DNA from 4 places in the Thermoanaerobacter uzonensis DSM 18761 genome. Region 2 is predicted to be linked to each of the others. Evidence: riboswitches for the same ligand, from Rfam matches in the RefSeq annotation. Region 2 holds a riboswitch; each other region holds the start of a gene.
The links. A riboswitch is a leader RNA that binds a small molecule or an ion and turns the genes downstream of it on or off. The one in region 2 is predicted to bind cyclic di-AMP.
Positions count from the first base shown of each region.

Region 1 (8,062 bases), on a different contig from region 2:
TCTACATGAATTAAAAAATTCCTTTTTATTTTTCATGTTTTTTTGGTATACTTTAAATATCAGCATAAATTGGAGGCATAAAAATGAAAAAAATATTGATATTTTTAATTGTACTATTCATTGTAATAGGTCAAATTACTCCTATCTATGCTATTACACAAAAGCCAGAAATAGTTGGTCCAACTGCAGTATTAATGGATTTTACTACTGGCCAAGTGTTATATGATAAAAATATGCACAAAAGAATGTACCCTGCCAGTACAACCAAGATTCTTACTGCAATTATTGCCATCGAAAGAGGAAACTTAAATGATATCGTAACTGCAAGCGATAATGTTACAAAAATAGACGGAAATTCTATCTATCTTTCTCCCGGTGAAAAGCTCACTTTAGAGCAGTTACTCTATGCTATTATGCTAGAATCAGCTAATGATGCTGCCATCGCCATCGCTGAATATATTGGGGGAAGTGTAGAAAATTTTGCTAAAATAATGAATGAAAAAGCTAAGGAAATTGGGGCTCATGATAGTCATTTTGTAAATCCAAATGGTCTCCCTGATGAAAATCATTATTCCACCCCTTACGATATGGCATTAATAGCAAGGTATGCAATGCAAAACCCTGAATTTAGAAAAATAGTAACTACAATACATTATCAAATTCCCCCTACTAATAAGTTTGAGAAAGTAAGAGACCTATGGTTAAGCAATCGCTTAATTAAACCTTCGAGCTTTCACTATGAAGGCGCTGATGGAGTAAAAACGGGATACACGGTTGCAGCAGGTCAAGTTTTAGTAGCTTCTGCAACAAGAAATGGACATAGACTTATATCCGTCATAATGGGAGACCAAGGAACAAATATCTGGACAGATACTATAAAGCTTTTAGACTACGGATTTCAAAACTTTACTTTAGTGAAAAAAACAGAAAAAGGTGAGGTAGTAACATATATCGACTTAGGAAAATCTCACTTTAAACTTCCTCTTATAGCGAAAGAAGACTTTTATTATGAAGTCCCCAAAGGGCAAGAAAATTCTATAGAAGCTCAAATAATATTAAATAAAAACATAAAAGCGCCAATAAATAAAGGAGAAACATTAGGATACATTAAATACACTTTAAATGAAAAGGAAATAGGTACCAATCCTCTTATTGCAGCCGAATCTGTTTATAAAAACTTTTGGGGAAATTATTATAAAGATGTACAATCTTCTGAGGTAAAAAATACAATGTATACTAACCCTGTAAGATTCATTACTGGAACAGCAATTTTAGGAATAGCTTTTATCCTTTGGAGAAGGCGGAAAATTAGAAATAGAAAGAAATATATTTTTTCAAAATATTGATTTAAAAAAAGGGCAGAATGCCCTTTTTTATGCATATATTTGGTTGTCATTGAGACTCCTACTTCTTCCCATGTCCTTTATAAAGGAATCAACATTAAAAAATCTTTTTAAAATTTTAAAATAATACAACTCTTCTTTAGACTTTATTTCAAAACCGTTAGGTAGAAATCTATTTTTTAGGTACTCTGCATCACTAATTTCTGATTCGGCTATTTTATTTAATATTTCAGATGTACCAGTTCCTATTGAAAATTTTTCTTTTCTTCTCCATACAATTGATTCTGGTAAATAATTTTCTGCAAGCTTTCTAAGTATCCACTTTTCAGTTTTTTCTCGGCCGTTAATTTTAAAGGATGGTATTATTTTAAATGCATACCGTAATACTTCTAAATCTAAAAATGGTACACGTCCCTCAATGGAATGTGCCATTGTCATTCTGTCAACTCTTTGAAGATTTGTATTATGCAAATTTCGAGTTATATATTTTAATTCAGATTGTAATTCCCAAGGATTTGTATAATTTTTAAGGTAATGGTATCCGCTAAATAACTCATCAGCACCTTCTCCCGAAAGGATAACTTTTACGTAATTGCTTGCAAGTTTTGATACAAAATATGTTGCAACAGCACTTCTGACTAAGGCTGGATCACAGGATTCAAGATGATATATAACTTTGGGCAAAACTTTTTTTATGTCCTCCTCTGTATAAATAAATTCATGGTGAATCGTACCTACATAATCAGCAACAACTCTGGCATTCTTTAAGTCATTACTTCCTTCAACACCTACTGCAAATGAGTGAAGGGGATTTTTGTATTTTGCTGCTATTGCTGCTATAAGGCTACTATCCAATCCACCACTTAAAAATACTCCAACAGGCACATCAGCAATCAACCTTTTTCTTACTGAATCCTCTAATCTAAGCCTTAATCCATTAATAATATTATCAACATCTGCAAAATGCATCGGATCCTGCGGAATTGAATAATATCTCTCAAATCCGTTTCCAGTTGTATAAATATATCCATTAGGAAATTCATTTATATCATCAGTTACTTCCTGAAGTGCTTTGATCTCTGAAGCAAAGGCAAAATAGCCTTCTTTTGTTTTACCATAATACAATGGCTTTATTCCTAAGGGATCGCGAGCAATAAATATGGTCTTTTTTTCAGAGTCATAAATAGCTAAAGCAAACATTCCATCAATATAGTTAACACAATTTTTACCTAGTTCTTCATACAAATGAACTATTACTTCACTATCAGTATCTGTGTAGAAAATATGATTTTTTAACTCTTTATGCAATAATTGGTAATTGTAAATTTCTCCATTATAAATAAGCCAATATCTGCCATCTTCGTTTTTTATAGGTTGCCGTCCATGATAAAGGTCAATTATTGTCAACCTATTATGGCCTAATGTAATATTTTCGTCTGCAAAAATACCTGACTCATCCGGGCCACGATGTCGTATTTTCTCAAGCATCCTTTGTACTTTGCTCTTATCACCAGTTCCTATAATTCCTGCTAATCCACACATTTCCTATCATTCCTCCCTTTTAGATATAAAACAAATTAAATAGGAACGTAAGAAAAGATCTTACGTTCCTGAATTTTCACACTTCTATAGTTGATTTTCCATATTCACGTAAAATCTTTTCTACCCTTTCTTTTTCAGGTATTATTCTGTGTTTTTCATAGTCATAAGCATAGCATGCCCCATCTATAACTTTGGTTTGTAGTGCTCCTTTAGCGTATTTGTTACCTTTGAGATGAGGTGCATCTAATAGACCAATCTTTATAGCCAATGCTAATACGTCTGGATCAGAAAGTGGATCAGGACTGTGAGGTGCCAAGCTCTTTATCGCTTCCAATAAAACCCTTGTCTCTTTCTTTAACTGTTCTTTTCTTTGAATTACTTCTTTATCCTGAGTCAAATCAGGCATTCCAAACATAGAGTTTTTTATCACGGCTTTTACTATTTTAACGCTTTCAATTATATCTTCTGGCGTTGCAGCATGATGAGCTTCACAATATCCCACTACGTGATATATATGAGGTCTTATAGCCATAGAGAGATAAGCACTAGAAGCCAATTGGCCTTTAGCCTCTAAAAGGTCAGTTGGAAAACTTGCAAGTCCTGCTCTTGCTTGCCTTATAACTCTGAAATTTTCATCTTGCAATTCTTCTATTAGCTCTATCTTAGCCAACATCTTTGCCAAATCCATTTTTGGTGAAATAGAAGCAGGCACGTTAAACATAAACTGAGCTACATAGTCTCTAACACCCATTTTCTTTGCATTATATGCCGCAAGATATGCCATTGTTACCCCAATTACATCATGAGCATCCCTCAAGCTCCAATGGTGTGGCTCATTTACCTCCACTGGTACACCCCTTTCGGCGTGCCATTTCATCAATTGTTGATTTTCTCTGATTGAAGTATTAACATCTCTTGGACCTCTTCCATCGAGAACATTGTACCAGCTAAGTGGTATTGCTGCCCACGCATTGTGGATCGTTCTTAAAAGCATTTCTGCCATCTTAAATACGTCATTTGTGCCACTATAGCACCTTAAAAGAGGATAATTACCTCTTCTTGAAGCCTCATATATCCTTAATAAGTCTTCTTCCTTTCTTATAGGGACACCGCCTGCTCCATCTAAAGCTTTGTCATATTTTTTATCAAAGAAGTGTTCTTGTGCATTTTGGTCTGGGGCAAGAGAAATTACATCTAAAATTTCTGCCTCTGCTATCTTCTTAACACCTTCTATAGTATCTTCCAATGAAGGAAGCCCAAAGTGGTGTCTTATGATAGGATAGGGGAATTTGTCCTCTATTCTTCCTATTAGTGTATCAGCAAAAACCCGCTGTCTATGATTTGTACTTCCTCCTCTTAAAAAATTAATTGTAGCTTCATCGCCATTTTTACCATCAAAAACTGCTGCAAATATTCCCGACCTTCTCGCTACTTCTGCATTAGGTTCTGTACCACCAAACACCCATTTTATATCTTTTAAATTGTTAAATTCTATTTCTCTTTTAAGTTCTTCTAAAAGTTTTTCAAGAGCTGACGGAGTTAGTCTAAAGCTTACTCCTACAATCTCTGGCTTATGTTCTTTAACAGCTTCAATCAATTTTTTAATAGGAACTGCAGGGCCTAAAAATACAGTCTCATAACCTTGCTGTTCTGCAAATCTCAAAAAATTATACACACCTGCTACATGGACGCAATTGCCTATCGCTGCCGCTACAATTAACTTTTTCATGCTGTCGTTACCTCCTTTCTTTTTCCTTCCACCAATTCTATAATTTCTTCAACTGTCATACCTTGTATGCCAAGCTTTTCAGCCGTTCTTCCAATTTTCCAATAATCTTTTCCATGCATAACTGAAGCAAGATGTATAACAGCATCAATAGTTGGAGTCTTAATGCCTATTTCTTTCCCTATAGAAGACATAGGCACCAAACTCATAGGAACGTCTTCAAATATATAACGACAGTCTAATGTTTGAGGAGCTAATAAACCAACATAAGCTTTTGTATTTTGAATTGCCTCATATAGATTTTCTCCTTCCGTATTATAACTTTCTTTTAGCCATCTTTTAGCTGAAATAGCGTTTACACCCAGGGTTTTTGCCACCATCATTCTCTCATTGTCTATTTTCTCCAATATCTTTGCAACAGAAGGAGAAATACCTTCACGATAATATTCAAAATTACCTTTAGTAGTTTCTATTCTCGCTGCATTCAAAAGAGTGGGTGTAGGATGAAAAACAGCTCCAAAATTGTTAAAACTCGTTTCAAGAACATTTTGTGCTGGAATAAATTGAGAAAAGGCAGTATTAAGTGCTTCCACCACCATTTGTGTTCTATCTTTAGGTATTGCAGCAACAGATACAACTTCCTTTATCTTATATATTTTCGATTTTCCCATGGAAGACCTGCAGGCATATATAAAAGTATCTGTTTCTGCAATAACTACATCTAAATCTCCTCTTTTTCTTATAACATTATAAAGCTCTAAAGCACCACCAGTTCTTCCAGGATTTAATACAATTATTTGACCATCCTTAAGATATGGCAGCATCTCTTCAGCAATTTTATAATGGGCAGAAGCAGGAACTACAACTAAAATTATGTCAACATCTCTAATAGCTTTCTCCATGTCATCAGTTATCACATTTAACTTACCAAAGCCTTCCACTTCTCCTTCTAGTTCAATTCCACCTTTTTCTATAATAGGAAGTAATTTTTGATAGGTTCTATTGAACAAATTAACTTTATAACCTTTTAAAGCGAGATGCCCGGATATCGCTTGACCCCCATTCCCAGCTCCAATTACTGCAAAAGAGAGTTGCTTCATTTTGACTACCCCCTTTTAAAGAAATGAAAAAGCTATAGAGGAAAATCTATAGCTTTAACCTTCGGTGTCTGAAAAGACACAAAAAGACACCAATGCTATCATCCTCCTCTTTCAACGCTTACGAGGTTAGCTGACGGATTCGGGTCGAAAGATAACCCTACCATCTTATTACAAAGATGGATTCACCCCGGAAAGTGGTTCCCCCGCTTCTTTACGAATTCAGCGTTTAGCATTTTATTTAATTTTCAATTTATTTTTATTATATCATAAAATCAAAAAGTTGTAAAGGAAAACATACTAATATTTCCCAAAATCCTCTCCTACCCTTATTTCATCTAAGTAATTATATATAGTATATCTGGAAACACACAATATTTTTGCTACGTAATCCACAGCACCTCTTATCAAAAAAGTCCCTTTTTCATCCAACATCTTAACCACTTGTACCTTCTCTTCTTTTGTCATGAAATTCACAGGTTTCCCGTAATTTTCTAACGTTGTGTTTACTATACTTTCCAGCACATCGCTAACACTACCTGTATAAGCCTCTCGAGCCTCTTCATTGGTATCCGTCACATCACAAAACTCTGATAAAGTATTTTTTACCATTATAAATTCCGAAATATCAATATTGATGGTAAGGCATCCAACAGGTTTACCATTTTCATCTTTTATAAAAAGAGCAGATGACTTTAAAATTTTTCCATCTTTGCCTTTATTTTTGTAATTTGTTAAATTTTCTACGTTATCAGATTTTAATACTTTCGATATAGTTTCAGGTAAAGGGCTCCCTACATCTCTTCCTGTTACATGCCCGTTTACAATTGCGATAATTGGACTTTGTGGAGAAGAAAAGTCATGCAATGCTACTTCACAATTTTTTCCAAACGTATGTGCTATTCCTTCCATCATAGGGATTATGCTCTTCAAGATAGGATGTGTCTTCATTGGCTTTAAATCCCCCTAATCATACAATATTAAATATATTCAATGAGGTAATGAAAAATTACTGATAGGGCTATAAAAATATCCGCACAAAAGATAAGATATTAATAAAAAATTTATTAACGTTATTATACATGCCTCAAACAAGGTTGTCAAGCACTATTTCCTTTGCATCTGCCCACAATCTTTCTAAATTATAAAATTCCCTTTCGGGTTGTTGAAATATGTGAACTATTACATCACCATAATCCATTAAAACCCACTTACCCCAATTGTAACCTTCAATATGACCAACAAAAATGCCGTCTTCCATAAGTTTTTTTTCAATTTCGTCTATCAATGCTTTAACGTGAGTATCCGAATTGCCAGTGGCAATAATAAAATAATCTGCAACAATTGTTAAGTCTCCTATATACAAAATCTTTATATCAGAAGCTTTCTTATCTTCTAAAACTTTATAGATTTTAAATACCTTATCTTTTACGTCTATCACTAAATCAACCTCCACTTTATATATTTTTTCCCAAAATTATAGTTATATCAACACTACTGCCTCCATTTGTATCTTCCACTACGATAGCATTTTTTAAAATTTTTTTCAAATCTTCTACTACTTTTTTATCATCAGTCCTATTAATTATCTGAGTAGTGTTGTAAGTGGTACCTATTACATTCCCTATTTTCACTACATCATACCCTTGTTGTTTTAACAAATCAGCTGTCTTTGCGGCTACTCCTGGTACACCACCGCCATTTAAAACCTCTATTTTTATATTTTTGTTAACTGTCATCTCATTAGTTTTATCATCTATATTGCCATCTAAATTCGCCATAAATTGTCTTACTTCTTGGGGATCTGTAATATAATAAGCAATCCCATCAATGTACTGAGGAGTACCAGGCAAAGTAGCTGTTTTTATATTGTCTTTGTCAAGTTTCAAAAGGTAATCTGCATACTTTAGCATAGTAACAGGTGGTATGTTTGTTTCTACGTATTGATTTATGGTTTTTAATATACGATGAATTTTTAACAAAGTACTGGGGTTTTTAGCTTTTTCAAACATTGCTAACAAAAATTCTCTTTGTACTTTGACCCTTTCTAAATCTTGTTCTGCATACCCATGTCTAAATCTCACCAACTGTAAAGCCTTTTCTCCATCCAAAAGCTGTACACCTTTTTTCAAATGTATGTGAAGATTTCCCGCATTGTCATCATAATTCATGTCCATAGGAACGTTCATCTCTACTCCGCCTAAATCATCTACTAACTGTTTAAAACCTTCATATCCAATCTTTACATAATAATCAACAGGTTCTCCAATAAGCTGTGACACCGTATCCATCGCCAACTGAGGCCCACCTATTGGATAAGCAGCGTTTATCTTTTGTGTCCCATATTTGTCAAG
Region 1 is NZ_FQUR01000015.1:67,216-75,277, reverse strand. It holds gene BUB32_RS09630 (D-alanyl-D-alanine carboxypeptidase family protein) at 84-1,346, shown strand; gene asnB (asparagine synthase B) at 1,374-2,885, opposite strand; gene BUB32_RS09620 (cobalamin-dependent protein) at 2,962-4,614, opposite strand; gene BUB32_RS09615 (NAD/NADP-dependent octopine/nopaline dehydrogenase family protein) at 4,611-5,711, opposite strand; cyclic di-AMP (ydaO/yuaA leader) riboswitch at 5,813-5,946, opposite strand; gene BUB32_RS09610 (helix-turn-helix transcriptional regulator) at 6,009-6,659, opposite strand; gene rsfS (ribosome silencing factor) at 6,796-7,149, opposite strand; gene BUB32_RS09600 (LCP family protein) at 7,166-8,062, opposite strand, start outside.
Region 1: linked by a shared signal. The riboswitch ahead of BUB32_RS09615 (NAD/NADP-dependent octopine/nopaline dehydrogenase family protein) and the one ahead of BUB32_RS10300 (ABC transporter substrate-binding protein) in region 2 are both predicted to bind cyclic di-AMP.

Region 2 (8,062 bases):
AAGATTTGCGCCTGAATTGTTACATCAAGTGCAGTTGTAGGTTCATCTGCTAAAAGTATCTTAGGATTACATGAAAGAGCAATAGCAATTATGGCTCTTTGCTGCATTCCACCGCTAAATTGATGTGGATATGAAAAGTATCTTCTTTTAGGATACGATATTCCGACTTTTTCCATAAGTTCTACCACTTTTTCATATTCTTTTTTTCTTCTTTCTCTTTCCCTTCTAGAACCAAAAAATCTGCTTTTTTCAAGCTTTATTATATTGTGAACCCTCAAGGATTCCCTTATCTGTTCTCCTACAGGAAACACCGGATTTAATGTGGTCATTGGGTCTTGAAATATCATGGCTATGTCCTTTCCTCTTATTTCCCTCATCTCTTGAGCCGATTTTTTAAGAAGGTCCTCTCCTTCAAAAAGAATTTCCCCTTCTACAATTTTGCCCGGATAAGGGACAATCCCTAAAATAGAAAGCAAAGTCATGCTTTTTCCTGAACCTGATTCTCCTACTAAACCTAATATTTCTCCTCTTTTAAGTGTAATGTCAATTCCATTTACCGCTTTAACTATTCCCCTGTCTGTCTCAAAAGTCACTTTCAAATTTTTAATCTCAAGCATTTACTCACTTCCTTCCACTTTAAGCCTTGGGTCCAATATATCTCTTAATCCTTCTCCAAAAAGGTTAATACTAAGTACCAGTATTACTAAAGCTATACCTGGTAAAGTAGATATCCAATAAGCGTCAAATATGTAGTTTCTTCCAGAGTTTATTAAAGAGCCCCATGTAGGAATATCTGGCGGTACCCCTAACCCTAAATAACTTAATGATGCTTCCATTATTATCATGTATCCTATTCTAAGTGTTGAAAGAACAAATATAGATTGGAATATATTTGGCAGGATTTCTGATATGATTATAGCACTGCTGCTTCTTCCTAAGGCCTGAGCAGCTTCTACATATTCTTTATTCTTCTCCTCCAAGACTTCACCTCTTACCAGCCTGAAAAATTCCACCCAGCTTTTAAATGTCAAAGCCAAAATCAAATTCCAGAATCCGGGCCCTAAAACTGCCATTACTCCAACTGCAAATATTAAGAAAGGAAAAGAAAGCAAAAAATCAGCGAAACGTGAAAGTATTGTGTCGATAGTTCCTTTATAATATCCTGCAATTGCTCCTAAAATTGTTCCAATCAATGCTGAAATTAAAACAGTCAAAAAACCTATCATTATTGATATTCTAGAACCATATATGATCTGAGTGAGCAAGTCTCTCCCTATTTGATCAGTACCTAAAGGATGTGACCATGTCCCTCCATTCCATACAGGTGGCATTAGTCTTTCTGAAAGGTCTGAGTATTTAATATTGTATGGTGAAATAAAAGGTGCAAATATAGCCATTAAGATATATGCTATAATTATAAGCATTCCTACAAAAGCTGTTGGATGCTTTTTAAACTTTCCAAGAATACTTAAAATATTAGTAATTAAATTTGGTTTTTTGTACAATAGGTTATAATAGTCTGTAGGTACTATCCCATTTTTTATAGTCATAAAAACACCTCCTACAGCTCAATCTTGGGATCTAGATAAGTATAGAGTATATCTACTAAAAGATTTGCCATAACAAATGTGAAAGCATAAAACATCACTACTCCCTGGACCAAAGGATAATCTCTGTCAAATATCGCTTTAACCACAAGTCTACCTATCCCCGGCCATCCAAATACATTTTCAACTATCATATTGCCTCCCAAAAGTGCACCCACCTCCATACCTAATACTGTAACTGTTGGAATTAAGGCATTTCTAACAGCATGTTTAAGTATCACCAGTTTTTCAGGAACACCCTTGGCCCTTGCAAAGACTACATAATCATTTCTTAAAACCTCCAACATGCTAGACCTCATAACCCTTGCCAAAACAGCCGCTAAAGGTGCCGATAAAGTAAGGGCTGGTAAAAAAAGGTGCCTTATACTACTTACAAAAGCTTCCCAATTTCCAGCAAGAAGTGAATCAATCGTATAAAAACCAGTTACTTTAGGAATGGAAATTAAAAAATTTATTCTACCTTGACTTGGTAACAAATTTAAGTTGGCAGAAAAAATTAAAATAAGTATTAAACCTAACCAGAAAGATGGCATTGAAATACCCGTAAAAGATACTGCCATCATAGTTCTATCAACCCAGGAATTTTGTTTGACAGCAGATATAATTCCTATAGAAATACCTATTAACACACCAAGAACCAATGCTGCCAATGCAAGCTCAATTGTAGCAGGTAGGGTCTGTTTAATAAGGTTTATTACTGGGACATTTTTAGTTATAGATTTTCCTAGATCTCCTTTTAAAAAATCTATAAGAAAAATGTAAAGCTGAGTATATATAGGCTTGTCAAGGTTAAACTCCTCTTTTAATAGTTCTATATCCTGCTGTGATACCATACTCTCTTTTCCCATCATTATATCAACGGGGTCTCCTGGAGTAAATCTCATAAAAATAAACACTGTTATAGCTATAGCCAGCATAATCGGAATCGTGTATAATATTCTTTTTAAAACCTTCACTTCCCTCATAAAAATTCCCCCTTATATTTTAGAATAAAAAGGGGTATTACCCCTTTTTATTCATTAGAAAGTTTTACTCTGTGCATATTTTCTCTGCCATCCATACTTGGTTGCCAATTTTCTACATTTTTAGTCGCTGCTTCTACAGTCTTCAGAGAATATCCAAATACCCATGGAGCATCGTCATATATTATCTCCTGAGCCTTGTAATAAAGCTCTTTTCTTTTAGCATTGTCGGTTTCTTTTGCAGCTTCATCTAAGAGCTTATCAACCTCTTTATTGCTGTAAAAAGAAAAATTACCTCTTTCACCTGTCTTGAGCTTTGGATTTAAGAAATCAAATGGGTCAAGATATGCATTTCCCCAGTCAGTAAGGTATAGCTGCCTGGTACCTTTTTGTATTTCAGACTGCAAAACTCCCCATTCCCATGTCCTGACAGATGATTTTATACCTACTTTTTCAAGCATATTCGCTATAGCTAAAGCCTCCCCTTCCCTAAAAGGCTGTGTATCTATGACAACTTTCAAATCAGAAACTCCAGCCTCTTTTAAAAGCTCTTTTGCCTTGTCAGGATTGTACTCATAGGGTTTTAAATCTGTATTTGCAGCAAAGGCATATGGTAGCATTGGACCTGCCAGCCTTACACCATAACCTCTATAGATTTCTTTTACAATAGAATCCATATCTATTGCGTAATTTAAAGCCTGCCTAACTTTTGGATTATCAAAAGGTGGCATTTTATTATTTATCTCAAGAATATATACCCTTGTTCCTTCATTTTCTTTTACTTGTACATTTTTATTATTTTTTAATTTATCAATCATATCTGACGGTATGTATTGGACTATATTTACTTCTCCTTTTTCTAAAGCAGCTATCGCAGTAGAAGGTTCTGGTATCATCCTAAATATAACTTTTTTTAAGCTTGGTGGCCCAACAGGGGGAATGTCTGGAGAACCGCCGTAATATCCATCATACCTTTCTAAAACTATCTGCTCATCCAATTTTCCAGATACATATTTAAAAGGTCCTGCTCCTATAGGATGTTTTAAAAATTCCTCGTATCCCACTTCTTCATAATACTTTTTAGGTATTATTTGCTGATGAACTAATGCTTGGAGTAAAACTGGAAAAGGCTCTTTTAGTATAAATCTAACCGTATAGTCATCGACCTTTTTAACATCTTCCACAGGTCCCATTAAGCCTTTTCTTGGAGAAGTTTTCCCTTCAAGTCCCCCCTCTTTTATTATTCTATTAAATGTAAATACCACATCGTCTGCTGTAAGAGGGTCTCCATTTTGAAAAGTTACACCTTTTCTTATTTTAAATTCCCACTCAGTAGGTGATATTATCTCCCAGGACTCTGCTATCTCTGGAACTACTTTTCCATCATATGTCCTTGTAACTAATCCATCAAATATGTTTCTTAAAACTGTTTCGGTTTCTCTATCTCTGTAATCAGCAGGATCCAATGTTACAATGCTATCTTTATTTAAAGCTATTACAATGGTTCCTCCATCTTTTTCTGAAGTTACTTTCTTAGAAGATGTACATCCCCCTAAAGCGAGCAAAAGCGATAAAAGAAGTGCCAAAAGGATAGCAGTTTTTTTCATAATAAAATATACCCCCTTTAAATGTAAAATTATGGTAAGGACGGGGATATAAAAAGGCCGCTGAAATATCCAGCGGTCCTGGATATTTCTCCTTCCCACGCTTGCGAGGTTAGCTGACGGGCTCGGGTCGAAGGAGTAACCCTACTCTTCCCGTAGGAAGAGATTCGCCCCAAAAGTGTGGGTCCCCCGCCCCTTTTCGGGTTCAGCGATAACGATTAAGTTGTTTATTAAATTGTACCATAAATTTGCCAGTGAGTCAAATTAGCTTATTCTCAATCTCAAAAAATTTATGGTATAATTATATCAGTTATTATCCTAATTCTTTAATAAAAAGGAGTTAGAAAAAAGTGACAAAATCTTTGAAAAGAAGGACTTTCATTGTCCTTATCTTTTTCTTTATCATGACCTTCGCTTTAATTGGGAGACTTATATGGATACAGAGTATAAACTCTGAAAAACTTGCCATGGCAGTCGAAAGACAAAGTACTGCTGATATCATATTAAAGCCTCAACGGGGCAATATTTATGATGTAAATGGGAATATTCTAGCCTGTAATGTTCCAGCAGGAGATGTGTTTGCTGCCCCTAAATTTATAAAAAACCCACAAAAAGTTTCAGAAGAACTCTATAAATACTTAAATATGGACAAAGACTCTCTTTATAAAATTCTTTCAAATAAAGACTCTGAATGGGCTGTACTTGGTAGGTCCATTCCTTTAGAAAATATAAACAAAATAAAAAGTCTTAACATACCAGGGATATATATAGAAGATACTTTTATGAGAAACTATCCCAACGGTAAAATGCTATCACAAGTATTAGGATTCACAGGAATTGATGGCAATGGCTTGTATGGCCTTGAATATTCTTTAGATAAATATTTAAGTGGTATCCCTGGTCGTGAAATCTCTCTTGTAGATGCAGAAGGTAGAAAAGTAGGAGTCCCAAGCAAGCTTTACAAACCTACAAATGGTGATAATATTGTCCTTACAATTGATTCTGTAATACAAAGTTATACAGAAAAAGCTATAAAAAATGCTTATGAGAAATATAAACCAGAAAATGGTATAACAGCAATAGTCATGAATCCCAAAACAGGTGAAATCCTAGCAATGGCAAATATACCTGATTTTGATCCTAATAACCCTCAAAAAATATCCTCACAAGACTATTGGTCAAACCCGGCAGTCTCTAGCATTTATGAGCCTGGTTCCGTCTTTAAAGTAATTACTGCTTCTGCTGCTTTAGAATCAGCGGTAGTAACACCTGATGAACAATTTGATGACCCCGGTTATTATATTGTATCAGGGCATAGAATTAATAGCTGGACAAAATTAGGTAAGATAAACTTCGAAGAAGCTATAGAAAAATCTAGTGACACAGTTTTTATGCAGGTAGTAGAACGATTAGGTGTCGATGCCTTTTATAAATACATACAAGCTTTTGGTTTCGGTACTCCAACAGGAATTGAGCTTCCTGGAGAAGCCAGTGGAATGATTTTGCCAAAATCAAAGATATATCCTGTAGACCTTGCTACTATGTCCTTTGGCCAAGGAATCGCTGTAACTCCAATCCAAATGATTACAGCTTTTTCTGCCGTGATAAACGGTGGAAACCTCATGGCTCCACATATTATAAAATATATCGAAAACGGCGATAAAATAATTAAAGAATATAAGCCTCAAATAGTTAGACAAGTTATCTCTAAAAAAACTTCCGATACAATGAAGTATATACTTGAAAAAACAGTAACAGAGGGTACCGGCCAAGCGGCACAAGTACCTGGATATACAGTAGGTGGAAAAACAGGTACAACGGAAAATTATGCTCCAGGAAAATACGTAGCATCATTTGCTGGATTTGCACCAGTTGAAAACCCAAAAATTGCCGTATTAGTTCTTGTTAAAAATCCAACGCAAAATGGTCATATGGGAGGAGAAGTAGCCGCACCAATAGCCCAGGAAATATTAGGAAATACTCTTAGATATTATGACACAGTAAAAAAGTAAAAAATAACAATACCCGTTATTTGTACTGCACCAACTGACTTACACTATTTTTTATTTCCTCTATTATATCAAAGGCATTTTTGCTATTTTTTATTCCTTCTTTTATTTTTGCCATCACTGTGTTGTTTATTTTTCTCCATCCGCCAAATTGTGGGATGATATTTGTATAATTAATAGCTAATTCAATTCTTTTCATTTTATCGTCTTCAATAATTTTGTCTTTTTTAACTGGTACATAACCTAATTCAATCACCTTTTGTTGGTCTTCTGTAATAAACTTTATAAATTTATACTCCATCTCAAGCTTTTTTTCATCTTTTTCCTTCTTTATGCCATAGGCATATATTTTAGGTGATAATGTCAGTGGTATGCCACTTTCACCTTCAGGGTACATAGCTACATCAAACTCAAACAGCTTTCCTTTTGACTGTAAATTTTTAAGCTGTGTTATTTTATAGCTTTCTTCTACTAAAACAGCAGTGTTTTTAGTAGTAATAAAGTCTTGCCATAATTTTTCTCTGTCTCCCTCAAGTGAAACAGGATTTACCACCTTATATTTATTGAATAAATCCAAAACTTTTTGCACCCCTGAAACTGCTTGAGGGCCAAAAAAAGAATACCTTTCTTTGTCAAAAGCCCTCGCACCATCTAAAAGTAAAAATCCCCATAAATTATAGCTATCAGGCGCGAGAGAAAGACCTAATCCATAAAAATATTTTTTATCCTTTTTTCCTTCAGTGTAAGTGAGTTTTGTCATACTATCAACAAATTCTTCGTAATTCCATTCCCCATTTTCAGGCAATTGAATTTCTTTTTCGGCAAACATATCAACATTTAAAAAAAGAACATTAGTATATATTCCTAAAGGCATTCCATAAATATTGCCTTTATAACTTATAGCGTCAATAACGCCTTCCTTGTATTGCTTCTTAAACTCTTCATCTACATATTTATTGATAGGACTTAAATAATCCTTTGAAATAAAATAAAAGTCTGCCCCAACAGGTAAAATATCTGGCAAAGAGCCATCTTTAGAAGAGTTAATCAGTTTTTCATATCCGTCTTTGTATGAAAGAGGCTCAAAATCTATTACCACACCCGGGTATTTGTACTGAAATAATTCTATTTTCTTTTTTATAAATTCAAATCCTCCTGGGTCTTTAATTGAAGGATGAGGGAAATCCCAAAATGTAATTATTCCTCTAAACTCCTCTTCTACCTGATTTTTTTCTTGTATTTGTTCTTTTTCATAAAGATTCATATAGTAAGGCCAATATATAAGAAAAAATATCACTAACAAATATAACAAAATAGTAAAAGGCTTTCTCACATTAACCACCTCTTACTATCTATATTCTCAAAATTACTCTTAAATAACTTAAAAAGCAGGATAGAATTCCTAATTCTACCCTGCTTTTTTATCAATTTATATTTTAAGCCCTGCTTTTCTCCAATCCTCTTTGAATCTTTCTATTCCCGCATCTGTAAGCGGATGTTTTACCATCTGCATGAGCACTTTATATGGTACTGTCGCTATATGTGCCCCTAGTTTTGCTGCCTGTAAAACATGTATAGGATGTCTTACACTTGCAGTTATTATTTCTGTATCTATGTCGTAATTATTGAATATCGTAACAATATCCTCAATAATCTGCATCCCGTCTGTATTTATATCATCAAGCCTTCCTACAAAAGGACTTACATATGTCGCACCTGCACGAGCTGCAAGTAATGCTTGATTTGCTGTAAATATTAACGTCACATTTGTTTTAATCCCTTCTTTTGAAAGAACATTTACTGCTTTTAGACCTTCAGCCGTCATAGGAATTTTTATTACTATATTTTTATGTATCTTTGCCAATTCCCTTGCTTCCTTA
Region 2 is NZ_FQUR01000017.1:28,125-36,186, forward strand. It holds gene BUB32_RS10285 (ABC transporter ATP-binding protein) at 1-617, opposite strand, end outside; gene BUB32_RS10290 (ABC transporter permease) at 618-1,550, opposite strand; gene BUB32_RS10295 (ABC transporter permease) at 1,562-2,572, opposite strand; gene BUB32_RS10300 (ABC transporter substrate-binding protein) at 2,620-4,176, opposite strand; cyclic di-AMP (ydaO/yuaA leader) riboswitch at 4,260-4,394, opposite strand; gene BUB32_RS10305 (peptidoglycan D,D-transpeptidase FtsI family protein) at 4,578-6,185, shown strand; gene BUB32_RS10310 (ABC transporter substrate-binding protein) at 6,202-7,515, opposite strand; gene fsa (fructose-6-phosphate aldolase) at 7,612-8,062, opposite strand, start outside.

Region 3 (8,062 bases), on a different contig from region 2:
ATATAAAAATAGTCCCAATACACACCTTTTTTTGTGTATTGGGACTATTTTACGTATACCTTATTCCTCTACAAAATATTTTCCTTCACGGATATCGAAGATTATCTTTATAATTTTATCTGTCAATAATTCGAAAATTTTTTCACCCTTTTCTTTTGTTGCAAGAGTAGCATCTCCAGACATGGCATTTTCATAAAGTACTTTTCCTCTGTCTTTAAAGTAAACCCTATAAAGAGGCTTTTTTAAATTTTTTGTCGCTTTATCCATTTGAACAAGTCTTTCATCGTAATATAAAATGGCAGATGTTTCATCTTCTCCTGCATGGCCTTGACCTTGTGTGATAGTAAGTATTTCCTTTGTAAAGTCCAGCCACCAATTTATTGTTAAAACTACCATTCCAAGCTGGACTAGCTTTTCACTGGCAAGATTGAGAGCATTTATGTTTCCCCCATGTCCGTTTAAAAAAATAAGTTTTTTAAGTCCATTTTCATATAAGCTTTTACCCACTGCATACACGTACTCCGCTAATACTTCTGAAGGCACATGAATTGTGCCAGGGTAGACAGATAAGTCGTAACTTTGCCCATATGGTATTTCAGGTGCAATCCACACATAATCGCCAATTTTTCTTTCAATCATCTCACAAAAAAGTCTAGGCGAAAAAATATCAGTTCCCAAAGGAAGGTGATGTCCATGAGCCTCAACAGAGCCTACAGGAATTATAACTATATCTGATTTTTGCAAGTTTTTTTGAAAGTCATCAGAAGCATAGTTTATTAAATACATGTAACTCCTCTCCCTATTTTGATTATTACAAATTAAGGGTATCATAATTCAAATCAAATTTAAATATACCTACATCATTCTCATCATAATATTTTTCCTCCTTTCTTCCTTTCAAAAATAATTATACACCGCCATTATGAAAAACTTATGAACCAGTTTTTATAGGAGAATTTTAACAGTAAACTTACTCCCTTTATTTATCTCGCTTTCAACGTTCATTTTGCCTCCATGGGCTAGTACTATGGCTTTTGCAATCGAAAGCCCTATTCCACTTCCACCTGTTTCACGATTTCTTGATTTTTCTCCTCTGTAAAACCTTTCAAAAATAAAAGGAATATCATCTTTTGATATGCCCATTCCATTATCTTCTACAATAAATACTGCATAATCGCCATCTTTATAAAAGTCTATTTTTATTTTGCACCTACAGGAGTATATTTATTTGATTTCTCCCTTGGCTAAGCGTATATCAAGTATTTTCTTTGCTTCATCCACTTTGTTTGCATTTAAATTATTAATCATTCTTTGCAGGTCACCTGTTTTGTACAAATAAAAGCCAATTGCCAAGATTAATATAAAACCCATACTTTTCAACTCCTTTCTATTTATCGAAAAATTGTTAACTTGCTTTCAACTTTATTTTAAAACTTACTTTTGAAAAAAATATGAAGAGAAAATAAATACAGTTTAATTAAAATAATTTCCAAAAGTAGGCGATTAGATTTTTGCGAACTGTGATGTATAATATATTAAAAGAAGTTTATCAAACTATTTTCATAAGCCAAGTTAAGGTACGCTCGCGGTGAAATTACTTCAGACGAGTATACAGGAATAGTTAAAATGTTAAAAAAATAAGCTAAATAATTTGGCATTATTGCTGTTTACATTGCTCCTATTGACATTTTATGATAAATTTTTTACAATATATTGAGTAGAGGGGAGTAGTTCGCATAGCTTATATGTGGTAAAGTCAACATATCGGGAAACCCTGGCTTTACCTTAAAGAACGAGACCTTTACATAATATGTTTTACATATTATGTAAAGGTCTTAATTTATTTATAGAGGAAATATAATAGTTGGGGAGGCAATAAAATGGAGGCACTTGTCACATCATTTATCCTTATCTTTACTTCTGAGATGGGAGATAAGTCACAGCTCATGTCAATGGCCTTTGCTACTCTTTTTAAAGTAAGGACTGTTCTTATAAGTATATTTATCGCAGCCTTGATAAACAATGGTATTGCTGTGATATTTGGTTCGTATATCACCGAATACATTCCCATTTTTTATATAAAATTTTCAGCTGCTTTATTATTTTTGTTTTTTGGAATTTCAACTTTAATAGAGGAAGAAACAAAACAGGAAAAAATAAAAAATTCAAAATACAGTCCTGTTGCAACTATTATAAGTACATATGTACTATCAGAATTTGGAGACAAAACGCAATTGGCTGCTATAGCTTTGACTGCATCATACAACAGTCCTCTGTACATATTAATAGGTACTATGCTTGGGATATTTTTAGCAGATATATTAGGAATAATTGTAGGTATCTATTTCAATAAAAAAATTCCCTCTCAATACTTAAAATATCTATCTTCTTTCATATTCATCGCCTTTGGCCTTTCTACTTTGTATAAATTGTTTTTCTAAGCCAAAAACGGGTACTTAAATTGTACCCGTTTTTGGCCCTCTCATCGGAAGTTTTACCTGCCGTAACAGAAAACCATATTGCCTATTCTTGCCGCTATAGGAAGTGACCACAACCACGCATTAGTAGAACTTTGGTCAAAATAATACAATGCTCCGTTTGTTGGGTCAACACCACTTAACGCATCTCTTGCTGCACTTATAGCGTCAGCTGAGGCAGGTCTATTTATCCACCCATTTAACACAGGAGTAAATTGGTAATTTCCGTATGCATCGACTTGATATATCACGTCTTTTATAGTATTAGGGAAAATACCACTTTTAACTCTGTTTATTACTACGGCCGCAACTGCTACTTTAGCCTGGTATGGTTCTCCATCTGCTTCCGCGGTAACAAGTCGCGCAAGGAGGTCAAATTCCTCTTTTGTGTAGGGTATTACACCCCTTTCAATAGAACCTCTGCTGACATCCTGATATGTCCTATTAGAAGAAGTATCACGAGGTATAATAAAGACTTGTCCAGGATATATTATGTCGCTTTTGTATCCGTTTGCAGATTTGAGCATATCAACAGTAATGCCGTATTTTAAAGCAATTAAGTACAAGCTGTCACCTTTTTGGACAACATATGTGTTATCACTACCCGGCACTTGTAAAACTTGCCCTGGATATATTATTGTACTTTGAAGGCCGTTTAAAGACATCAGCTTAGTATAGGTAGTTCCGTATTTTTGACTTATACCCCATAAGGTATCGCCGGGTTTAACTGTGTAAGTTGCGGCAAATACTGATTGGGAAATAAACAATCCGGCTATAATTGATACGATGAGAGGTTTGACCTTGATGCGAATATTAAACATGTTGTTCCCCCTTTTGCCTCCGAGGTTAGTTGACGGGTTCGGGTTAGGGACACCCTACCACAAAAGTGGATTCACCCCAATTTAGTTCCCCCGTACCCCTTATCGGGGATTCGGCATATTTTTAACTAAATTATAGCCGGATATTTAACTTGTGTCCATATTAAACTGGTGGAAAGATAGGTAATGTTATGGTAAATTCACTGCCTTTCCCTAATTCACTTTTTACAATAACACTTCCTCTGTGTTCTTCGATAATCCATTTAGCAATAGCTAATCCCAACCCTGCACCACCTGTCTCTTTAGCTCTCGCTTTATCTACCCTGTAAAACCTATCAAAAATATGTGGAATATCTTCTTGTGGTATGCCTATGCCATCATCTTTAATTTTTATATAGGCTTTTGAATTATCTTTCCCCATTTCAATTTCTATATTGCCATCTGAAGAAGTGTATTTTGCTGCATTGTCTAAAAATATCCTTATAAGCTCTTTAATGAGTTTTTTGTCAGCCGTTATATTTATATCATTTTGCCCTTTCACAACTATATTTTTGTTTTCATTTAACATTTTTATTTCCTCTGCAACTTCTTTTATTACATCCTTTAAATTAAACTCTTCCTTATTTAACTTTATCGATTTATTGTCTCCTTTTGCCAACAGAAGGAGTCTTTCGATGAGATGTTCCATGTCTAACGTCTCTTTTTTAATCGCCTCTATGGCCTCTTGCAATACAGCCTTGTCATCTTTTCCCCATCTATCCAACATGTCAATATACCCTTTTATTACAGAAATTGGGGTTCTAAGTTCGTGAGAAGCATCTGAGACAAACATGTTCTGCCTTTTAAAAGAATCTTCCAACCTATCCAGCATGTCATTAAAGGTTTTTGCTAATCTTGTAAGTTCATCGTCTTCTCCATATATTTTAAGTCTTTTATTTAACCCATAGGCATCTATCTCTCTTACTTCTTTTGTCATATAATCCACAGGTCTTAAAGCCTTCTTCGTAACGAAATATCCTGCAATAAAGGACACAAAAATTCCTGCCGCATCCGCAAAAAACATCAAAATAAAAAGTAGTTTCAAAAACAAATATTCATTTTCCATGTCCTTTATCACTTGGATGTAGAAGACTTTATCGTCGCTTTTAAAAATGGTATTGATGTAAGTCAAATCCTTATCATATTTGTCAATTTTAATAGGAATATCTATATTTACATCGTGAGGAATATTAATTTTTTCTAATCTTTTAGAAGAATAAATGACATTCCCTTTTTCATCAAATATTTTTGTATAAATATTTTCATGTGGTATGCTTGAAAAAATCAAATCTTTTTCAGATAATTTGACGTCTCCTTTTATTTCCCCCAGTTTACTTTTTATAGCCTCTGCCTGGCTTGTTACTTGGTCCATTGCTTGGTATATTAAATAATATTTTAAGCCGTAAAGCACAGAAGCATTAAGCACAACCAGTATTACTGAAAAAACTACAGAATAAAGAAGAGCTATCCTTAAAGTTATACGGCGGGGCCACAACTTAATCTTCATCTTTATCCTCCTTCAAAGTGTACCCCACTCCTCTTATGGTGTGGATTAACTTCAGGTCAAAAGGGTCGTCAATTTTGCTCCTCAAATACCTTATATATACATCCACTATGTTAGTATCTCCATAATAATCATAGCCCCACACGCACTCAAGGATTTTTTCCCTTGTCAAAGCTATATTCGCATTTTTAATTAAAAACTCTAAAAGGTCAAATTCTTTCTTTGTAAGTTCAATTTTTATACCCGCTCTTCTTACTTCATGAGTTGTCAAATCCATAGTGATGTCGCTATATCTTAACACATCTTTTTTAAGATGCGGCTTTTTCTTTCTCAAAGCAGCCCTCACTCTTGCAAAAAGCTCTTCTATAGAAAAGGGTTTTGTCACATAGTCATCAGCTCCAATGTCAAGTCCTTCCACTTTGTCTTTTACTTCGTACTTGGCAGTAAGCATTATAACAGGTATGTCAGAATGTTCTCTTATTTTTTTTAAAACTTCAAATCCATCAATTCCCGGAAGCATTATGTCCAAAAGCACAAGGTCATAATCTCCTTCTAATGCCTCCTTTAAGCCAGAAGGTCCATCGTAAGTCACAGTGACAGTATATCCTTCATGTTCAAACTCCAATTGTAAAAAACGGGCTATGTGCTTTTCATCCTCTATGATAAGTATCTTTTCTTTCATCATTCATCACCAATGATATTATAGCATATCAAAGGTTTTATAAAAATCTGGATATGAAATATTTACACATTCAGCATTTTTTATCTTAGTTTCTCCTTCTGCTATAAGTCCAGCAACCCATAAAGACATGGCAATCCTGTGGTCGTTGTAACTTTCCACTGTATTTCCTCTTAAAAAACCCGTCCCTTCTATAATCATCCCATCTTCTGTTTCAAAAATTTTTGCTCCCATTTTCTTTAATTCTGAAGTGATTGTATTTATTCTATTGCTTTCTTTTACTTTTAACTCCTCGGCATCTTTTATCACTGTTTTCCCTTCTGCGAAGACTGCTGCAACTGCTATTACTGGAATTTCATCAATAAGCCTTGGAATAAGACTTCCTCCAATTTCAATTCCTTTTAGCCTTGAAGTCTTAACTGTTATATCCGCTACTTTTTCATTGTTTATAGTTCTTTCATTTGTTAAGACAATGTCTCCTCCCATCTCTTTTATCACATCGATAATACCAGTTCTTGTAAGATTTACATTTACATTTTTTATAGTAACCTCCGAATTTGGGACGAGAGTTGCAGCAACAATAAAATATGCTGCTGACGATATATCCCCTGGTACAATAACTCTCTGCCCATGTAATTTGTAACCAGGGTAACAAGTTATTTTTGTGCCATTTACATCCACTTTAGCACCAAAAGAACTAAACATGAGTTCCGTGTGATTCCTTGAAGGGTAGGGCTCTTCAATAGTCGTTTTATCATCAGCGTAAAGGCTTGCCAGCATTATGCTGGACTTAACCTGTGCACTGGCAATTGGCATTTTGTAATATATGCCTTTAAGTTTGTTTCCAAAAACCGTAAGAGGTACAAAATTTCCTTCTTTCGCGACTATTTCCGCTCCCATCATACTAAGAGGAGTTATCACTCTTCCCATAGGGCGTCTCTTTATAGAATCATCACCTGTAAGCGTTGTCTCAAACTTTTGACCAGCGAGAATACCCATCAAAAGCCGAATGGTAGTACCCGAATTTCCTACATCAAGGATTTTTTCGCTTTTATTTAAATAAAGCCCTTTTCCATGAACTTTAACATTTGTCTCTTTTAATTCAATGTCAACTCCCAAATTCTTCATACAATTAATAGTAGATATACAATCTTCTCCTAAAAGAAAATTTTCAATTTCTGTAATCCCTTCTGCAATTGACCCAATCATTACAGCCCTATGGGATATTGACTTGTCTCCAGGGACTGAGATAATACCTTTTAAAAATCTTTTCTTTTTAACTTCAATATCCATAACAACACCTCAAGTTATAGTGTTTCGATATTTTCTTGCATCTTCAAGAAACTTTTGTATGGTGTCAATATCGTCATTTTCTAAGTAACAAATAAAGTCACTTAGGACTTCCCTGTAATTTTTTAGTAACTCCAAAATAACTTTTTTGTTTGTACAAATTATGTCTTTCCATATTTCAGTCTGAGACAAGGCAATTCGCGTAGTATCTTTAAACCCACCAGCTGCGTATTTAAATGCTTCACTGCATTTATCATGAGCAAAATTCGTAAGGGTAGCAGAAAGAATATGAGGTACATGACTTATTATTCCGACAATGGCATCGTGTTTATTATAATCCATTATTACCGGTTTTGCACCTATTTTTATTATTACTTCATTTATAAATAAACCTAAAACATCTTCTTTTACATTATCAAAAGGAATCAATAAATAATTAGAGTTAACAAATAAATCTGCCTCAGCGTTATCATAACCTGCCTTCTCTGTGCCAGCCATAGGATGGCCCCCGATGAAAAAAATTTCATCGGGCAAAAATTTTTGCACTTCTTCCATTATAACTTTTTTTGTACTTCCAACATCAGTTACAATGCAACCTTTCTTTAAATAAGGAAGTATATTTTTAGTCTTTTCAACAATTTTTCCAACAGGCGTGCATATAAAAACCACATCAGCATCTACTTGAAAATCAAGGTGTGTCACACCATAAGAAATTACTCCCTCTTCTAATGCTTTTTGTAAACTATCTCTATTTATATCAACACCAATAATGTCTATATCTGTGTATTTTTTTAATGCTTTTGCCATTGATCCCCCTATAAGACCCAATCCTACGATAACCGCATTTTTTATCATACAAAATCACGCCCTACTGCTTTAGCGATAACCTTTATGTCATCACACAAAGTCTCAAAATTTTCAGGAGTAAGGGATTGAGCCCCATCGGATAATGCATTTTTAGGGTCTGGATGTACCTCAATAATGAGGCCATCGGCTCCTGCTGCTATAGCGGCTTTAGCCATAGGAGCTACAAGGTGCCATTTCCCAGTCCCGTGACTGGGATCAACAACTATAGGCAAATGGCTCAACTTTTTTATGGCTGGGACTGCACTTAAATCCAAAGTATTTCGCGTATAAGTTTCAAACGTCCTTATCCCTCTTTCACAAAGGATGACGTCTTTATTACCCTCGCTTAGGATATACTCCGCAGCACTTAACCACTCTTCTAATGTTGCCGCAAGTCCTCTCTTTAATA
Region 3 is NZ_FQUR01000012.1:11,004-19,065, forward strand. It holds gene BUB32_RS07800 (creatininase family protein) at 61-786, opposite strand; partial or broken gene BUB32_RS07805 (sensor histidine kinase) at 946-1,232, opposite strand; gene BUB32_RS12965 (hypothetical protein) at 1,225-1,371, opposite strand; partial or broken gene BUB32_RS13415 (SHOCT domain-containing protein) at 1,567-1,641, shown strand; gene BUB32_RS07810 (TMEM165/GDT1 family protein) at 1,881-2,441, shown strand; gene BUB32_RS07815 (cell wall hydrolase) at 2,495-3,298, opposite strand; cyclic di-AMP (ydaO/yuaA leader) riboswitch at 3,298-3,424, opposite strand; gene BUB32_RS07820 (sensor histidine kinase) at 3,459-4,841, opposite strand; gene BUB32_RS07825 (response regulator transcription factor) at 4,831-5,520, opposite strand; gene aroA (3-phosphoshikimate 1-carboxyvinyltransferase) at 5,539-6,810, opposite strand; gene BUB32_RS07835 (prephenate dehydrogenase) at 6,820-7,662, opposite strand; gene aroF (3-deoxy-7-phosphoheptulonate synthase) at 7,659-8,062, opposite strand, start outside.
Region 3: linked by a shared signal. The riboswitch ahead of BUB32_RS07815 (cell wall hydrolase) and the one ahead of BUB32_RS10300 (ABC transporter substrate-binding protein) in region 2 are both predicted to bind cyclic di-AMP.

Region 4 (8,062 bases), on a different contig from region 2:
TATCACTGTCATTTGTTTTTGAAATGTTAGGCTCTACAATATCTTTTGAAATGAAATAACCTGCTAAAAGAGAAACTAGAGGAATTATTAATACAACAATTAAAACTTCCACCATTCTTTCGTTTTTCATCTCTTTATCAACCCTTATTATAAACCTTTACTTATATTATACTATACTTCTTTAAAAAATCCTTTAAAAATTTTAATAGGACTTTTTTACTAATTTGCACTTTTAAAAGAGGTTTTAGAAGAAATTTGTCGAATTATATACTATGGGAGGGATTGAATTGACAAATATTGTAAATCAAATAATTGAAAATAAATTCCGAGAAATTCAAAGCAGACTCCCTGCTAATATAAAAATATTTAACACTGATAAACCTTTTACTGAAGTTTTAAATAATGCTATAGAAAATCAGCAATACGATTCAGAAAATATAAATAATAATGCACTATCAAAAAATACAAATTTACAGCAAATTAACGATTTAATACAACAGACCAGTCAAAAATATAATGTAGATGCAAATCTTATTAGAGCGGTCATCAAAGCAGAATCTAATTTTAATCCATTCGCAGTTTCTTCAGCAGGGGCGATGGGACTTATGCAGCTTATGCCTTCAACTGCAAAAGAACTGGATGTAGCCAATCCCTTTGACCCTTCTCAAAATATAGACGGAGGAGTAAGATACCTAAAAAATTTGTTAGACACTTACCATGACATAAGATTAGCATTAGCTGCCTATAATGCTGGTCCTCAATCAGTAGAAAAATATCAGGGTATTCCCCCTTACCAAGAAACTATAAATTATATAAACAAAATTTTAAATGACTTATATAAATAGAAGGAGCCATAAAGCTCCTTTAGACTGTATACAAACTTTCGGAAATAGGATATTTTGCATAAAGCACGACTTGTGACAAAGCGTTAACAAAACTTAGCGAGACCGAGGGCGGAAGCAGGGCCGAAGCCAAGGATGGCGGAGGCGGACACCTGAGACAGGAGGTCGAATGTGCCCGTGACCCTGCTGGAACCCGAAGGTCGAGCTTAGTTTTGTCGCTTTGGGACATCGGAGTGACGATGCAAAATATCCTATTTTAAAAAATTTTTACTTTGTCAACAAGCTGAAGGATCCATAAAGCTCCTTTATTTGTTATATTTGGCATTTTTATATCTCTGTTGAGAATCCAAAATCTTTTTTCGTATTCTAATGCTTTGAGGAGTAACTTCAACCAATTCATCATTATCTATAAATTCTAATGCTTCTTCTAAAGACATCTTTTTTACAGGTGATAACCTCAAAGCTTCATCCGCCGTTGCAGACCTTAAATTTGTCACATGTTTTTTCTTACATACATTGACATCAATATCTTCACTTCTTGAATTAACTCCCACAACCATCCCTTCATACACTTTTGTACCTGGCTCTATAAAAAGTGTACCTCTCTCTTGAGCATTGTAAAGGCCATAAGTTGTCGCAACTCCTGTCTCAAAAGCTATAAGAGCGCCTCTCGTACGAGAAGGAATGTCTCCTTTGTAAGGTTCATAATCATAAAAGACAGAGGTCATTATGCCATTTCCTTTTGTATCTGTTAAAAATTCAGACCGATACCCTATTAAGCCTCGTGTAGGTATTTTAAACTTAAGCCTTATAGTTCCTGGCTTTAATGTGTGCATATCCATCAATTCAGCTTTTCTCGGCCCTAATTTTTCCATTACAACTCCCATATATTCTTCAGGAATATCTATTGTCAAAAGTTCAACAGGTTCCATTTTTACACCATTTATTTCTTTAAAAATCACCGTAGGTTTAGAAACCTGCAATTCATACCCTTCCCGTCTCATAGTCTCAATTGAAATAGAAAGATGCAGCTCTCCTCTTCCAGACACCTTAAAAGAATCAGTAGAATCTGTTTCTTCAACTCGTAACGCGACGTTTGTCTCTAGCTCTTTAAAAAGCCTTTCTCTTAAATGTCTTGAAGTAACGTATTTACCCTCAGTTCCAGCAAAAGGACTGGTATTTACACTAAAAGTCATAGAAACTGTAGGCTCTTCTATTCGAACAAAGTCTACCGCTTCAGGATTATCCTTATCTGCAATGGTCTCTCCAATCTCAATATCGCTTATGCCAGAAACCGCCACAATATCTCCCAAGCTTGCTTCTTCTACTTGCACTCTTTTTAATCCTTCAAACTGATATAGATTATTTATGTGAACTTTTTGTATTGACCCATCTCTTTTACATATAGACGCTTCTTCCCCTGAAATTATTTTTCCTCTAACTACTTTTCCAATGGCAATTCTCCCAATGTAATCATCATAATCTAAAGTAGTCACTATAAGTTGCAATGGTGCCTCAATATCTCCCATTGGTGCAGGAATATAGTCTAAAATTGTATCAAAAAGAGGTCTCAAGTCATGAGACTCTTCTTCTAAACTTAATTTTGCTATACCTTCTTTTGCAGATGTGTAGACAACAGGGAAATCAATTTGGTCATCATTTGCTCCTAATTCAATAAATAAATCTAAAACTTCGTCAATAACCTCTTCCGGTCTTGCATCAGGTCTATCAATTTTATTTATAACAACTATAGGTTTTAGATCCAGTTCCAACGCTTTACTTAACACAAAACGGGTCTGCGGCATAGGTCCTTCAAAAGAATCCACCAGCAAAAGTACCCCATCTACCATTTTTAATACTCGCTCTACTTCACCGCTAAAATCTGCATGTCCTGGTGTATCAACTATATTTATTTTCACATCTTTATATCGTATAGCGGTATTTTTAGCAAGAATTGTTATGCCTCTTTCTCTTTCCAAATCATTAAAATCCAAGATTCTTTCCTCAACTTTTTCATTTTCCCTAAAAATACCGCTTTGTTTAAGCATGGCATCAACCAAAGTAGTTTTTCCATGATCAACATGAGCAATAATGGCTATATTTCTTACATCTTCTCTTACAAATTTCATAAGGTATCTCCTTCCATAAAATAGGCTATATCGCGTATACAGTATTATATAATATCTCAAGGAATAAAAATAGTCAATATAAAAAAGAGCACTCTCTACGAGCACTCTCCGTTTGCTTACAAAATCCCATGAGATTAATAAAATTTTTAAAAAAATCCTTACATCGTCCCTTAAATATTCCACCGGGCCAACACTAATAGTTGACCCTATTTTATAATACGTCTCGCAGTAACGTAATGATCCCTATAATATCCTTCATATAAGGGACTTATCATAACCATTCCCCTACCTGAAGAACTATTTATAAATTCCCCATTGCCTATGTATATTCCTACATGATTTATAACACTGCTTCCCAGCGTCTTAAAAAACACTAAATCTCCTGGAACTAAACTGTCATAACTAACCTTTTCTCCTACTGTAGCTTGCTCATCTGCAGTTCTTGGCAAAGCAAAGCCAAAATTCCTAAATACATAGTAAACAAAGCCGGAACAATCAAATCCTTTTGGAGTTGAACCTCCATAGACATAAGGAGTTCCAACAAAAGATTTAGCAAAATCTATTAACTTATCTGCCAAACTTCTATCTACTTCGCCTCTTGAAACATTCGATGAGCTTCTTACTGCTAAATATTCTCCGTAAATCCATCCTTCTCTTCCATCAGAAAGCTTTATCTTGTACCACCCATTTTGATTATCTAATACAGTCACTGTAGTATTTTTGTTAAGCTGTGTTATAATTCTACCCGATAAACCCGCTTCACTTCTCACATTAACATAACTACCTGTCACTATACCAACACTTGCTGATCTTTCCGAATCTCCTCTTGAGACATTAGAAGGATTTCTTACAGATAAATATTCACCAAAAATCCATCCTTCTCTTCCATCAAAAAGCTTTATCTTGTACCACCCGTTTTGCTTATCTAACACCGTCACTGTGTCATTCCAATTTAAGCGAGTAATAATATTTCCTGATAAGCTTCCTTGAGTTCGCACATTTACATAATTGCCTGTCACCTTTCCAATTCCTAATACTTCCGCAAACGCCGGGTTCAAAAAAGAACTACCTATCAGCGTCGCGCCAAACACAGAAATTCCAAAAATCATCTTTCCTATTCGCTGATCCACTGCAAATCTCCTTCCTTTATTGCCTCCGGAGTTAGCTGTCGGGTGCGGGACAGAAGGTATCCCTACTGCAGCTTAAAGCTACAGATTAACCCCAAAAAGCGGTTCCTCCGTACCTTTCGGATTCGGCAAGATTGCATATTTTGTCCTTTTGTCTTATCTTATCATATTACATAGTCAAAGTCAATGTTTACATTACATTTTCTTAAACTTTTTAATCTTTTTTTAATATATTTTATAAAAAATTAATAATTTGTGTGACAAAAAAATAAAAGGCTTAACGCCTCTTTCTCTTTTATGGTGCGGAGGGTGGGACTTGAACCCACACGGGAAACCCCATACGCCCCTCAAACGTACGCGTCTGCCAGTTCCGCCACCACCGCATGCTTTATTTAATTTCGTCACACTATGAATTATATAATCTTTTTAGGTCAGTGTCAATACCTATTTTTAGTCCTGTGTTATTATTTTGTGATATTGTCATATTAAAAGTATTCTACTAATTTATTTCTTAGTCTTTCTTATTAATTATGAAAATTAACGAATACCCTGATACAACAGCCAGTGCATTAATGATATGCTCTGATATATATACTAGATAGAAGAAATCTAACGAAACAGGGTAAAAATAGGGAAAAACTATGATAACTAAAGGTAAAATAAAAGTTAATAAATATTTATAATTTATCCCCCATTTACCTTTTTTCTTAGCTTCACTCAAAAAAAAGGGAATAGTTAATAATATCCCTAAAACAAAATAAAAAATTAGATTGCTCCATATAAGTATTATTTGGTTATATGTAATTTCCGAAATACGGTTCATCTTTTGAAGTAATATGTTACTTACAATTAAATAAGTATATATTAGCAGTATAAAAACAATCTTAAACTTTACATTTTCTTTTTTCATTAACAATCTTCCTTTCTTTATTTTTGTCAACTATTATTCTGTTAAGGATGGTGTCAAGATACTGTAGGATAATTTTCAGTACAACCCTTGAAATATCTTAAATCAAAGTTTTTACGGTATGCTTGTTTTTCTTTAAATTCTAGGATAACTTTACACTACTTTTTTATATACCATTTTTCTATATTGTTAAAAACATTAAATCCAGTAGGGCCCACAACTTTTACATTGTCATATGCCATAACTGCTCCTTCAATATAGAAAAGGCCAATTATGGGTTGTTCCTCTAAAAAAACTTCTTCCAAAGCTTGATAATCTGTTTTTAAAGAATTCTCTTGTGAATCATAAAAAATTCTACTATATATTTCATCAACTTTAGAATTACTATAACCCATAAAATTGTCTTTGCCTTTTGTCATAAACATTGTAGACATATCTTGATTATAACTTAAATTCCACTCCATTAACGCCAAATCAAATTTACCTGAATATACAGAACTTAGTAAATTGTCCCAATCTTTTGGTACAATGTTTATTTCAATTCCTACATCTTTTAAATTATTCTTTATAATTTGAGCAACTTTAATCAAATATGGATTATTTGCATTTACCAGCAAATCAAATTTGAGCTGATAAGTTCCATTGCTTCTTATCCCTTTAACTAAATTCCAACCACTTTCCTCTAATATTTTATTTGCCTCTTTTATATCGTAACTATGAGATACTATTTTATTGCTATAAAGCCATGAATCAGGACGGACCGGAATACATGACTTTAACCCATGACTAAAATATACTTCTTTTAAAATTTTGTCAACATCTATTCCATAGCACATTGCTTTCCTGACATTTGAATCTTTCAAAGCTGGATTTTGATAATTAGGAGCCATAAATACATAATCTTGCATAACATATTTGTAAATATTTACATTTGAAAGTTCTTTATACTTATCCCAGTCTATGTCATTTAAAAAAGTAAAATCTGCTTCTTTGCTTTGAAAAGATGTTATCATAGCATTTTCATTAGGCACAATTTTAAATACTATACTATCTATATAAGGTTTGTCGCCTCTATAATAAGGATTTCTTTCAAAAATAACTTCTCTGCCAACGCTGTAAGAAGATATCTTATATGGCCCTGTACCAATAGGTACAATATCTTTATTTAAAATATCTTCCTTACCTTTATATTGATGCTCTGCTAGAATAGGAAAAGTAAACAAAGCTATTGGGTTCGCAACAGGTTTATTTAGAATAATTTCAAATTCATAATCCCCGTTTGTCTTATAAGAGGAGAGATAGTTAATGAGAATGTCCTTATAAGGGCTTTTTACATCATTACTTTTAAAAGAATCAAAAGTAAATTTTACATCATTAGCCGTAAAACTTACTCCATCCTGCCATTTAACATTCTTTTTTAAATAAAATTTTATATTAAGTCCACTTATTTCCCAATTTTCTGCTAATTGAGGAACAGGCTTTAAAGTTTTATCCAAGGTAACTAATCCTTCTAATGACAAATTCAACATTTGTCTTACTCGTTCATTGTCATTTAAAAAAGGATTTAATGTATCAAAAGAAGTGATATTTATTCTTAAAGTGCCACCCTCTGCAGGCTTTTCTTTTTCAATATCAGTTTTATCCTCAGAGGTTTGCGGGAAATTTACCATATTTTGTGGAGTTGTTTTGCATCCTGTAAAAATAAACATCAAAATGAAAGATAATATAATAAATTTTCTCATTAACTATCATCTCCGAAAACTATTTTATCTTTTTCAGCTTTTTATTTTCTATAATACCAGGAATTCTCCCTCTTTTAGCAATAGGTACTCCTTCTACTTCTTTTATATCCATTGTCATGTCAATAGGCTGAGCATCAGATATGTAACTTCCTACTCCAAAAGCATCTGCCCCACTTTCAGAAAGTTCTGCAATTCTTTCCGGATTCAAACCTCCAGAAACTATAATTTTTACATTTGTAAATCCTTTTTGATTTAATCTCTGCCTTAGTTCATACACTAAACTAGGTGTAACTCCTCCTCTTTCTGATGGAGTATCAAGTCTTATTCCGTATAACCTATCCCCTAAAAATTCAGCAACCCTCAACGCCTCTTCCACTTCGTCTTTAAAAGTATCAACTAAAATGGTTATCTTCTCATCAGGTGGAGTTATATCTCTGTAAGCTTTTGCCACTTCTAATGTATCTCCTGCAATCAAAAATGCAGCATGAGGCACTGTCCCTCTAGGGTCTTTCCCCATTAATTTTGCCCCTAAAACACAACTCGCATCATCTGCCCCTCCAACGAGTGCCGCCCTTTCCATCACAGGTGCCACAGCTGGATGTACATGTCTCGCTCCAAAACATAGTATTGGTTTGTCTTTTGCAACTTCTTTAAGCTCTCTTGCTGCTGTTGCCCAACCAGAAGAACTTGCAAGAATTCCTAGTATTGCCGTCTCATAAATTCCAAATTCACTATAAGGCCCTTTTATCCTCATTACTGTATCTTTAGCTTCAAAAGTGTCTCCTTCTTCCAAAGACCATACTTCCACATTTTTGTCTTTAAGTAAACTCATTACTTCTGGTAACCCTGCAAAAACTCCTCTTTTTCTTGGAAATATCTCTGCTGTGACTATTTTATCTTGTACACCAAGATATGATAAAATATCCTGGGTTCTTAAAAAATACACATCTGTAGTCCATGCATTTTTTATTTCTTCATGAGTAGCTGAGAAAAACTCCCTATCTTTTTCGATTTTTACTTCATTTAAGTCTTCTAAATACTTTAATAGTTTCATTTGTGTCCTCCCTTTTTATTTTCTTTTTTAACGATACTATTATACCAATTTTTCAACTTTTTTTGTATATTCATATCAACTTTTAGTTTCATATATAAATTTATATATCTGATAAACTGCTAACACTTTTTTTATATATCTATTTGTCTCAGGATAAGGAACAGTATGTAGCTGTTTCCCATCTTTGGAAAATCTCTTATCCTTAAGCCATGCATCTACATTTCCACTACCTCCGTTATAAGCTGCTATAGCTAACTGTAT
Region 4 is NZ_FQUR01000015.1:28,806-36,867, reverse strand. It holds gene BUB32_RS09410 (hypothetical protein) at 1-151, opposite strand, end outside; gene BUB32_RS09405 (lytic transglycosylase domain-containing protein) at 288-845, shown strand; gene typA (translational GTPase TypA) at 1,148-2,971, opposite strand; gene BUB32_RS09395 (C40 family peptidase) at 3,178-4,101, opposite strand; cyclic di-AMP (ydaO/yuaA leader) riboswitch at 4,107-4,239, opposite strand; tRNA gene BUB32_RS09390 (tRNA-Leu) at 4,397-4,481, opposite strand; gene BUB32_RS09380 (peptide ABC transporter substrate-binding protein) at 5,164-6,747, opposite strand; gene BUB32_RS09375 (nicotinate phosphoribosyltransferase) at 6,767-7,801, opposite strand; gene BUB32_RS09370 (lytic transglycosylase domain-containing protein) at 7,877-8,062, opposite strand, start outside.
Region 4: linked by a shared signal. The riboswitch ahead of BUB32_RS09395 (C40 family peptidase) and the one ahead of BUB32_RS10300 (ABC transporter substrate-binding protein) in region 2 are both predicted to bind cyclic di-AMP.